One region of the Rufibacter soli genome, then DNA from elsewhere that is predicted to be linked to it. Evidence: riboswitches for the same ligand, from Rfam matches in the RefSeq annotation. Region 1 holds a riboswitch; the other holds the start of a gene.

Region 1 (5,428 bases):
GCTATCTAGCTGGGCTTTTGGTAATAAACGAACTAAAATGAACAAACTACTTTCTACTTTTTGGCGGGCTATCCCTTAAGAAACTGTTATGGGAGAATAAGGAGTATAGTCGTTTATCAGGCGTTTGACCAAGCCACTGCTTCTTTTTCGGGTGCTTCCTTTGCTTCCTCAAAACCAGAGGAAAGGGCCATGATGTAGGCACCCGCCTGTCTTATTTGGTCTTGAGATTTGATAAGGTTGCCCAAAGTAACAGTTCCAATTAAACTGAAGGCATCTGCCTCCCGCTGCACCGTTTGCAGGTTGGAAAGTCCCAAGGCCACCACTAAATCTGGTTCAGGGCACCGCAGATACACTTCCAGCTCATAATCTAAGGCCAGAGCGGCGGCATTTTTATGTCTTTGCAATTTCTTATAACCATAGCGGTATCCACGGCTAATGGAATCAATATCAGATAACACGGCAGACCCAGTAGGGTGCCCGCCGGCGCCACGCCCTTTGAATAGTTGGGTGCCAGAGTAGCCACCTTCCACTACCACGCCATTGAATTCCTGCTCCACGCCATACAAATCATCAGAGGCTTTCACCAGGCTAGGCAACACCAAGGGCACTAACTCTCCGTCGGCGGTCTCATGCACGGAGGCCACCAGTTTAATAACGGCATCCTGCTGCTTGGCAAACTCCCAGTCCTGGCGCCCCAGGAAATCTATCCCGAAGAAGGCAACCTCTTCCGGGGCCAACGTGCGCCCGAAGGCATGGGCCGCCAGAATGCAGAGCTTGTGGCGGGAATCGGCACCGGCCACGTCCAGCCAGGGATCCAACTCGGCGAAGCCTTTGTCTTGGGCCTCTTTTAATGCTTCACTGTAAGCCTTCTGGTTTTTGAAAATCTGGCTGAGGATGTAGTTAGACGAACCGTTCAGAATGCCATGCACCCGCGCCAGGGGCTCATTGGAAAAATACTCCTCTACCGTTCTAATTATTGGTATACCTCCGGCCACGGCAGCTTCATACAAAAGGGTACCGCCAAATTCTTCCTGCAGGGCCAGGAGTTCTGACAAATGGTAGGCCACCAACTTTTTGTTAGCGGTCACCACTTTCTTGCCTCGGCGTAAGGCCTCAGATACAATGGCATAGGCCTCATCTGCGTCGCTAATGGCTTCCACCAGAATATCAAGATGCTCGTCCTGCACCACTTCCAGCCAGTCAAACGTGAAATTTTCTGGGGGAAGCGGACGCAACTTAACGGGGTCTTTTACGCAAATGCGGGCCACTTTGTAGGGCAGTGACTCTTCACGGGCCAGTATATCATACAGTCCTTGGCCTACGCAGCCAAACCCAAATAAGCCAATAGTTAGAAGACGGTGGGAATCCATGTTTTTCGTTGTTGTTTTTTCTGTAAAAAGGTATCCAGGGCCTGGCTTATCTGGGTGGTTTCCAGTAAGAACCCGTCATGCCCGGCAGGCGAATGAATAATCTCCAGGGTTACGTTTGAGATATGACGGGCCACAAACCGCTGCTCATTCACCGGGAACAGCACGTCGGTGTCTACTCCTATTATAAGGGTTTCGGCCTGCACGCGGCGCAAGGCTTCTTCCAGACTTCCTCGATTTCTGCCCACGTGGTGGTGGTCCATCATTTTGGTTAGCTGCCAGTAAGAAAAGGCATTGAACCGCTGCGCCAGTTTTTCCCCTTGGTATTGCTGATAGGTAGCGGCCCGGTAATGGCGCTTCCGCTCTTCTGAGGGATCGCGCTGGGCTTGGTTATAGGCTTTATAGGTACGGTAAGACAGCAAGGCAATGGCCCGCGCGGTGCGCATGCCCTGCAAACCGGCATCATCCGTGTCTAACTGCCAGGTCACGTCCTGTTCAATGGCCATGCGTTGGGTTTCATTAAAGGCAATGGCCCAAGGCGTTTGCCGGGCGTTTGCCGCCACTTGCACCAGCCGTTTAGTTACCTCTGGGTATTCAATGGCCCATTCCAAGGCCTGTTGTCCGCCCAGGGAAGCACCAATCAAAACTTGAATCTGTTCAATACCCAGTTCCTGGCGCAAAATCTCAAACGCCTTTACCGTATCCAGAACAGTAATGGTGGGGAATGCGTGATAATAAGGCTTGCCGGTATCTGGATTAAGGCTCAACGGACCGGTAGAACCGTAGCAGCTACCCAAAGAGTTGGCGCAGACAATAAAATGCTTGGCCGGATCAAAGGTTTTGCCTTCCCCAAAGAGGCCATCCCACCAGTCTTTCACAAAGGCGTTGCCGGTAAAAGCATGGCACACCCAAATAACGTTGCTGCGGTCTTCATTCAACGTGCCCCAAGTGGTGTAAAATAGTTGGAAACCGGGCAATGATCGCCCGGACTCCAAAAGAAACTCATCTGTATAAGAAAAAACGCGTCCTGATAACATGGCAAATACTAGTTTAAAGAGGCTTCTACTTGGATGTCACGCACCCGTACTTTGGCAAACGCCTGTTCAAAATCTGCCTTGATGTCTTCAATATGCTCAATGCCCGCAGACACCCTAAGTAGCGTGGGGTTTACGCCGGCAGACAGTTGCTCCTCTTCATTTAATTGCTGGTGGGTGGTGGAGGCCGGGTGAATGATGAGCGTTTTGGCGTCGCCCACGTTTGCCAGGTGGCTTACCAGTTCCAGGCTGTTCACAAAAACCTCGGCTTCTTCTTTCCCGCCTTTCAGGTTAAAGCTTAGCACACCGCCAAAACCACGTTTCAGGTATTTCTGAGCCAATGCGTGGTACGGGCTGGAAGGCAGACCGGGGTAATTAACGCTTTCCACCAGAGGGTGTTTCTCCAGCCATTGAGCCAGGGCCAGCGCGTTTTCTACTGTGCGGTCCACCCGCAGCGAAAGCGTCTCCAGGCCTTGGATTAACTGGAAGGAATTGAATGGACTTAAAGAGGGACCAAAATCACGCAGTCCTTCTACCCTGGCCCTAATGGCGAAAGCGATGTTGCCGAACGGACCATTGGCGCCAAACACTTCCCAGAAATTAAGGCCGTGGTAGCCTTCAGAAGGCTCACTAAACTGCGGAAACTTGCCGTTGCCCCAGTTAAAGTTACCGCCGTCTACAATCGCCCCGCCCAGCGTGGTGCCATGACCACCAATCCATTTGGTGGCAGAGGCTACCACCACATTGGCCCCATGCTTGAGCGGCTGGAAAAGGTACCCTCCGGCACCAAAGGTATTGTCTACCACCAGCGGCAGATTATGTCCGGCGGCCACCGCGGCTATTGATTCAAAATCAGGAATGCTAAACCGCGGGTTCCCAATGGTTTCCAAGTACAGGGCCTTGGTATTTTCATCTATTAGGGCGGCATAAGAAGCAGGGTCTTCGTTTTTGGCAAACCTCACCTCAATGCCCAGGCGCTTGAAGGATACTTTGAATTGATTGTAAGAACCGCCGTACAGATTGCTAGAGGCTACAAAATTGTCACCGGCCTGTAAGATATTAGTAAGGGCAATAAATTGGGCCGCTTGCCCAGAACCCACGGCTACGGCCGCTACTCCGCCTTCCAAGGCAGCAATGCGTTTCTCAAACACATCAGTAGTAGGGTTCATGATGCGGGTGTAGATATTCCCGAACTGCTTTAAGGCAAACAGGTTAGCGCCGTGCTCGGCACTCTCAAATACATAAGAAGTGGTCTGGTAAATAGGAACCGCGCGGGAGCGGGTAGTAGCATCTATTTCTTGGCCAGCGTGCAGCTGAAGGGTTTCAAAACGAAGGGAATTAGACATAGTAATGGCTGGTTACAATTGAAAAATTGAACAAAAACAAGACTCCAGAAAAACTAACGGATAGCAGGAACACTCCTGCCGCGGTGCGTCAGACCCTGGAAAACAGGAAAAGGAGGATTATAGGCAACAACAACAGCCCCGCATGCCACAAATTCGCATGCTTGTTGCGCCGAACAAGAAATGAGGTGTACTAAATTTTGTCACTGCTAATGAGCGTGACCCTGCATTGTAAGAAGTGGCTTTTGCTTGATTTTCCATCTTCGTATCAATTTATATTCCCCAAGGCAATATGTCCGTTGGGTTCAGGAATTAGCACCTTACACGGTTGGTAGGTTGCTAGAGCTTCTCAGAGCCTGTCTCTCCACTCTTCTTTATAAATCAACTACCTTGATAATTGACTTGATATTGCAAATGTAGGCCCCAAAACCTTATTTCCAAACTATTTTAAAAAATTTAGTAAATTATTTTTGTCACAGCCGCAACAGCCCGTCAAAACCATTGCAAAACTCATACCCCTACCTAACATTCATTAGCAACTTTACAACTAGCTATTTTCTTATAGCCTGAATTTTCGTTGTTCAACTCCTAACCTTCAGCTCCATCATTTAGCCCAAACAAAGATTTTTTCTGGGTGCATTGATCTGTAAAAGCCTACCGCATATAAACACTTCCCCTAAGGTCTTGCCCCTTATTTTTCCTTTCCTAACTTTGCCGCTGTTAGTCCGCTCTTATGCAAGCATTAAAAGAAACCAACTTCCACTTCCCCAACCAGACCGGGTTTTACCGGGGCAAAGTCCGCGACGTTTATTATTTCAAAGACAAGCTGGCCTTAGTAGCCACCGACCGGATCTCTGCCTTTGACGTGGTGTTACCGCGGGCCATCCCTTACAAGGGTCAGGTATTGAACCAGATTGCGGCCTCCTTTTTAAAAGCCACCGCAGATGTAGTGCCTAACTGGGTAATCAGCCATCCTGCGCCCAACGTGACCATTGGCAAGCAATGTGAAACCTACAAAGTGGAAATGGTGATCAGAGGCTACCTGGCGGGCCATGCCTGGCGGGAATACAGCGCCGGTAAACGTTCCCTCTGCGGAGTGGCGCTGCCGGAAGGCTTAAAAGAGAATGACCCTTTTCCAGAGCCCATCATCACGCCTACCACCAAGGCCGCCGAGGGCCATGACGAAGATATTTCACGGGAGGAGATTCTGCGCCAGGGAATTGTATCTGAAGAAGATTACTTGCAACTGGAGGCCTATACCAGAGCCCTTTTTCAGCGGGGCACCCAACTGGCTGCTGCCCGCGGGCTTATCCTGGTAGACACCAAATACGAGTTCGGTAAAGCCGATGGCACCATTTATGTAATTGATGAAATCCATACGCCAGACTCGTCCAGGTTCTTCTATGCTGAAGGTTACCAGGAGCGCCAGGATGCTGGCGAGCCCCAGCGGCAACTTTCTAAAGAATTTGTACGTCAATGGCTCATAGAAAACGGTTTCCAGGGCAAAGAAGGGCAACAGGTACCTGAAATGACTGACGCCAAATTAACCGAAATCTCCCAGCGGTACATTGAATTGTATGAGCAGTTACTGGAAGAAAAGTTTGTTCCCCAAGACTACGCCAGTCAGCCAGATAGCTTACAGGAAAGCATTGCCGCAAACATTTTTTAACATACTTTGTTACAG
Region 2 (5,428 bases), on a different contig from region 1:
AGACACGCCAATCACGTCTACATTATGCTCGCGGGCGGCGTCCAGAATCTTGCTGGTGGGCGTCATCACACCCAGGTCAATCACCTCGTAGTTGTTGCAGGCCAGGACCACGCCCACAATGTTTTTCCCGATGTCGTGCACATCACCTTTCACGGTGGCCATGAGAATCTTGCCGTTGGTTTGGCGGGTGGAGGTATCACCGGAGGCGGCAGCGCGTACTTTTTCTTCCTCAATGTAAGGCAGCAGGTATGCCACGGCTTTTTTCATCACGCGGGCGCTTTTCACCACCTGCGGCAAAAACATCTTTCCTTCCTGAAACAGGTCGCCTACCACGTTCATGCCGTCCATGAGCGGACCTTCAATTACTTCAAGCGGTTTCTGGTACAGGTGGCGGGCCTCTTCTACGTCCTGGTCAATGTATTCCACCAGGCCTTTCACCAGGGCGTGGGTAAGGCGTTGCTGCACCGGCTCGTTGCGCCAGGCTTCGTCGCGCACTACTTCCTTGCCTTTGTTTTTAACGGTCTCGGCAAACTCAATGAGGCGTTCGGTGGCGTCTGGGCGGCGGTTCAGAATCACGTCTTCCACGCGCTCCAGCAGGTCTTTGGGGATTTCCTCGTACACCTCCAGCATGCCCGCGTTCACAATACCCATGTCCAGGCCGGCTTTTACGGCATGGTACAGGAACACAGAGTGCATGGCCTCGCGCACCGGGTCATTGCCCCTAAAGGAGAACGACACGTTGCTCACGCCGCCGCTCACCTTGGCGCCCGGCAGGTTTTCCTTAATCCAGCGGGTGGCCTTGATGAAGTCTACGGCGTAGTTGTTATGCTCCTCCATTCCCGTGGCCACGGTGAGGATGTTGGGGTCGAAGATGATATCCTGGGGCGGGAAGCCTACCTCTTTGGTGAGGATGTTATAGGCCCGCTCGCAGATTTGGATGCGACGCTCGAAGTTGTCGGCTTGACCTTCCTCGTCAAAGGCCATCACCACCACGGCGGCGCCGTAGCTGCGCACCTTGCGGGCGTGTTCTTTGAACAGTTCTTCGCCCTCTTTGAGAGAGATGGAGTTCACGATAGCCTTGCCCTGTACGCATTTCAGGCCGGCCTCAATCACGCTCCATTTGGAGGAGTCAATCATGATGGGCACCCGCGCGATGTCTGGTTCAGAGGCAATCAGATTCAGGAACAAGGTCATGGCGGCCTCTGAGTCCAGCATGCCCTCGTCCATGTTCACGTCAATAATCTGGGCGCCGTTCTCCACCTGCCCACGGGCGATGGCCAGGGCTTCCTCGTACTGCTCGTTTAAGATAAGGCGCTTGAATTGCTTGGAGCCGGTGATGTTGGTGCGCTCGCCTATGTTGATGAAGTTGGACCCCTCAAACACGGTCAGGGGCTCCAGGCCCGAGTAGGTAGGAACGGCCGGAAGCGTGGGCAACGGACGCGGCGGGTATTGCTTCGCAATCTCAGCAATGACCTTGATGTGCGGCGGCGTGGTACCACAGCAACCGCCCACAATGTTCACGAAGTTGTGGTCCAGGAAATCCTTGATGTGCTGGCCCATCTGCTCCGGCGATTCATCATACGCGCCAAACGCGTTGGGCAAACCGGCGTTGGGGTAGGCACTAATGTGGAATTTAGAGGCCTTGCTCAGAGACTCCAGGTGGGGCCGCAACTGTTTCGCGCCCAGCGCGCAGTTAAAGCCCACGCTTAAGAGCGGCATGTGCGATACTGAGTACAGGAACGCCTCTACGGTCTGGCCCGAAAGGGTGCGGCCGCTGGCATCGGTGATGGTACCAGACACCATAAGCGGCAAACGCTTGCCGGTCTGCTGGCTGTATTGGTCAATGGCGAACAAAGCCGCCTTGGCGTTCAAGGTGTCAAAAATGGTTTCTACTAACAGTAAATCCACGCCGCCGTCTACCAGCCCGCGCACCTGCTCCGTGTAAGCATCTACCAGTTCATCAAAGGTGATAGCCCTAAAGCCGGGGTTGTTCACGTCCGGCGACAAAGAAGCGGTCCGGTTGGTGGGCCCGATGGCGCCGGCCACGAAGCGGGGTTTGTCCGGTGTTTTGGCGGTCCATTCCTCGGCGGCTTCCTTGGCTATTCTGGCCGACTCATAGTTTAGTTCATAGACCAGGTCCTGCATGTCATAGTCGGCCATGGCAATGGAGGTACCGCTGAAGGTGTTGGTCTCGGCAATGTCGGCGCCGGCCTCAAAGTAGAGGCTATGGATTTCCTTGATGATGTGGGGTTGGGTGAGTGAGAGCAAATCATTGTTGCCCTTCACGTCCAGGTGGAAGTCTTGGAAGCGCTCGCCGCGGTAATCGGCCTCTTGCAGGTTGTACCGCTGAATCATGGTGCCCATGGCACCGTCCAACACTAAAATTCGTTTTTGTACTTCTTCCTCAATTCTTGTCATCTTCTTTGCTCACCAAAATGGTAGGTTGCGGCTCAAGAAAGGGCAGGAGGAAGGTGGCGGGCAGGGTGTAGGAATCTCCGTCACTCATCTCCCCCAACACGGCAGCCGTGTTGGGCAGGAAGTAGCACCCAACTCAATTGGGTTGCTAAGACATCACAGGGCCTAATCCCTCCGTCTTTCTTGATAAGCAAAGCAAAGATAGGGGCTGGAGCGGGAAGATGCAAATTAAGCGGAGGAGAGCGTTTTGGGCCTGTTTTTGGAAAAACGGAGGCGGGTGCGCTGAGTTCTGAGTTCTGAGTCCTGAGTTGATCAGCAATAGAGGGTCATCCCCCCACCCCCTTCAAAGGGGGGACGATATGCATGTTCTCCAGTGTAAACACCCCGCTGCGCTCCCCTCAAGGGGAGAGTCTGTGTTGAATAAGCGGCGTTCCATTTTGAGCCTGTTTTCTGCAAAACGCGTCTAAAATCTCCTCACCCAATCCCCACGCATTCCCCCAGTTCCAGTCTTTACTTCGAGCGCCTCGCTTGTGGCCCTGCAACAAATATACTAAGCGCAGAAGGCACCTCGGCCGCAAGGGCAGTGCGAGGGGGAAAGACGGGGCCCCGCGGCCGTGAGCGCTCGGAGGGAAACCATGAAACAACCAAGCATAAGAGCTTAAGGCTAGAACAGACACCACGCCAGCCACAGGCGGATATGCGTGCACAAGGTAATTGCAAGTTGATAAGAAGCCTTGGTTAAACCGGAACCAACCATCAAAGCCTCCATTCCCCACTAGTGAAGTGCTCTTCTAATTCATCGCCAGAGGCGTAAACTTTAACAAAGTTTTTTGTAACGCATTTGCTTACTCTCCATCTAATGGGAAACCAATAACCTTTAATGTCATGAAAAACCTAAAGAGAATGCTTGCTTGTATGGGTAGCCTTTTGATGTGTGCCCTGGTGAACCCCGAGGTGCAGGCGCAAGGCACCACTCCTCTCTCAGACCCTGAGGTAGCCTCTGTGGCCGTTATTGCCAATAAAATAGACATTGCCTATGCCAAAATTGCCAAGGAGAAATCTAAGAACAAGCAGGTACTGGAGTTTGCCCAAACCATGACCAACGACCATACCGCAGTCATTGACCAGGCGGTGGCCCTGGTGAAAAAACTGGGCGTAACCCCCAAAGACAATGCCGTTGGCAAAAAGATGCTGGCAGACGCTGAGAAAACAAAAGCCAGTTTACGTACCAAATCTGGGTCAGCCTTTGATAAAGCCTATATAGACAATGAGGTAACCTATCACAAGGCGGTCATTTCAGCGGTAAAGAACCTGCTCATTCCTGAGTCTGAGAACGCAGAGTTGAAGGCCCTTTTACAGGGAATAGTTCCTGCGTTGCAGACCCACCTGGAGCACGCGCAGATGGTGCAAAAACAATTCAAATCTAAATGAGGACGGTAAAAGAATGGCGCAGGTGGTGTTTCAACGGCCTGTGCCTTGCTTTTCTGTTGGTGGAGCCTGCTAGCCTGCGGGGGAGCGTTTCACCCGCCACGCACACGGTAGAGATAAAGCAGATGAAGTTTGTACCCGCAGAATTGACGGTGCGCAAAGGAGACAAAGTGGTGTTCCTCAATAAAGACATAGTGATGCACAACGTCACTGAGACATCTGGCAAAACCTGGCAGTCGCCTAAACTAGCTCCCGGAGGCTCCTGGACCTGGCTGGCCACCAAGACCACCGGGTACTACTGTAGCTTTCACCCGGTGATGAAGGGGAAAATCATTGTGAAGTAACCTCTGGTTAATCTGTAGCAACCCATAAAAAGAAAAAGCCTGCACGAGGCAGGCTTTTCAAGTAGGTTTGGGGAAGCATTAGAATGTATAGCGGATGGTCAGAGCTCCATCTGCGAACGGGAAAAGTCCGTCTCGGTTGACCTCGATAAATGGCTTAAAATCGAGCCCCAGAGAAATCGGGATTTCCGTAATCTGATATTCCAAACCTACAATTCCGTCTATACCCACCGTGGTGAGCGTTCGGTCATAAGATTCATAATAGTGTTTATAAGAACGAGGGTGGTAATACCGGCCCCTAAAGGACCCAATATGGGCCCCGGCGCCGTAAAACCACTGTAGGCTGCTTATGCCCAGAGCAGGAGCGTGTTTCTCATACAGCCCTGTTAATTGAAACCCCCTTCTGGTAAAGCCAGTTCCCAGGATCACCTCTAAAGCGGCGTCTGGTTGCAGAAAGAACTTTCCTGAAATGCCTGACGTGTAGCCTCCCACTCTAAGGCCCACTCCGTGTTTCTGCGCCTGCGCCGTAAAGTGGTTACCGAAGGAGAACAACAGTAGCCCCAGCGCAAAAATAAGATGTTTGTTTTTCATGGTAAAAGATTCTTTGCTGAAATGCGTGCCTGCCCCAAGGATGGGCACCTTCTTAACTGCGTAGAACCGGGTATTATTTTACGGTGTGGAAAACAAGCCCCAGAAAGATTCCTCCCTCTTTCGGGCCAGAGGTCCGGGGCAAAGTTAGCTTTTTTTGTAAGACTGGAGGTACGCTTCCTTGGAGGTGCGTTGGCCAATAAGCCTGAAAAAGCTGATTCTTTGGTCTTTGTCTTTTTTTAAAGCCCGCGCAAATGGGTCTTTTTTTCGGCCAGCCTCCTCAAAATCCTGCACATACTGCTCCCGTATGAGGTTGGCAGCGGGGAGCAGGTCGGCGGTCTTTATCTGTACCAGGCCGGTTTTCTCCCAAAGCTTGCGCCACCACTCCACGGTGTGGATGTAGTACCAGTAATTCTGGTAGTCTTTCTGCAGAAACTCGGGTACCTGGTCCAGGGTCTCGATCTCCTCCTTGAAGCACACGTCCACAATGCCAATGTAGCCTTCGGGTTTCAGAAAGCGGCAAATGTAGGGCAGGTACTTGTCATCGGTTCCGAAATAGGTATAGGAGTCAATAACCAGCACCACGTCAAAGAATTCCTCGGGGAAGGGAAGGGAGCGGGCATCGGCGCGCAGCGGAAAGACGTGGTTCTCCAGGT

Evidence for each region. Region 1 has a riboswitch for S-adenosylmethionine ahead of ACYVJQ_RS11125 (O-acetylhomoserine aminocarboxypropyltransferase/cysteine synthase family protein). Riboswitches for the same ligand answer to the same signal wherever they lie in the genome.
Region 2: linked by a shared signal. The riboswitch ahead of metH (methionine synthase) and the one ahead of ACYVJQ_RS11125 (O-acetylhomoserine aminocarboxypropyltransferase/cysteine synthase family protein) in region 1 are both predicted to bind S-adenosylmethionine.

What each region holds. Positions count from the first base shown of each region.
Region 1 covers NZ_BAAGTS010000002.1:2,209,175-2,214,602, forward strand. The annotation lists gene ACYVJQ_RS11115 (homoserine dehydrogenase) at 117-1,370, opposite strand; gene metX (homoserine O-acetyltransferase MetX) at 1,349-2,404, opposite strand; gene ACYVJQ_RS11125 (O-acetylhomoserine aminocarboxypropyltransferase/cysteine synthase family protein) at 2,413-3,747, opposite strand; SAM riboswitch class I at 4,015-4,127, opposite strand; gene ACYVJQ_RS11130 (phosphoribosylaminoimidazolesuccinocarboxamide synthase) at 4,478-5,413, shown strand.
Region 2 covers NZ_BAAGTS010000005.1:316,016-321,443, forward strand. The annotation lists gene metH (methionine synthase) at 1-2,418, opposite strand, end outside; SAM riboswitch class I at 2,500-2,608, opposite strand; gene ACYVJQ_RS15895 (DUF4142 domain-containing protein) at 3,301-3,846, shown strand; gene ACYVJQ_RS15900 (plastocyanin/azurin family copper-binding protein) at 3,843-4,187, shown strand; gene ACYVJQ_RS15905 (hypothetical protein) at 4,266-4,775, opposite strand; gene ACYVJQ_RS15910 (SAM-dependent methyltransferase) at 4,920-5,428, opposite strand, start outside.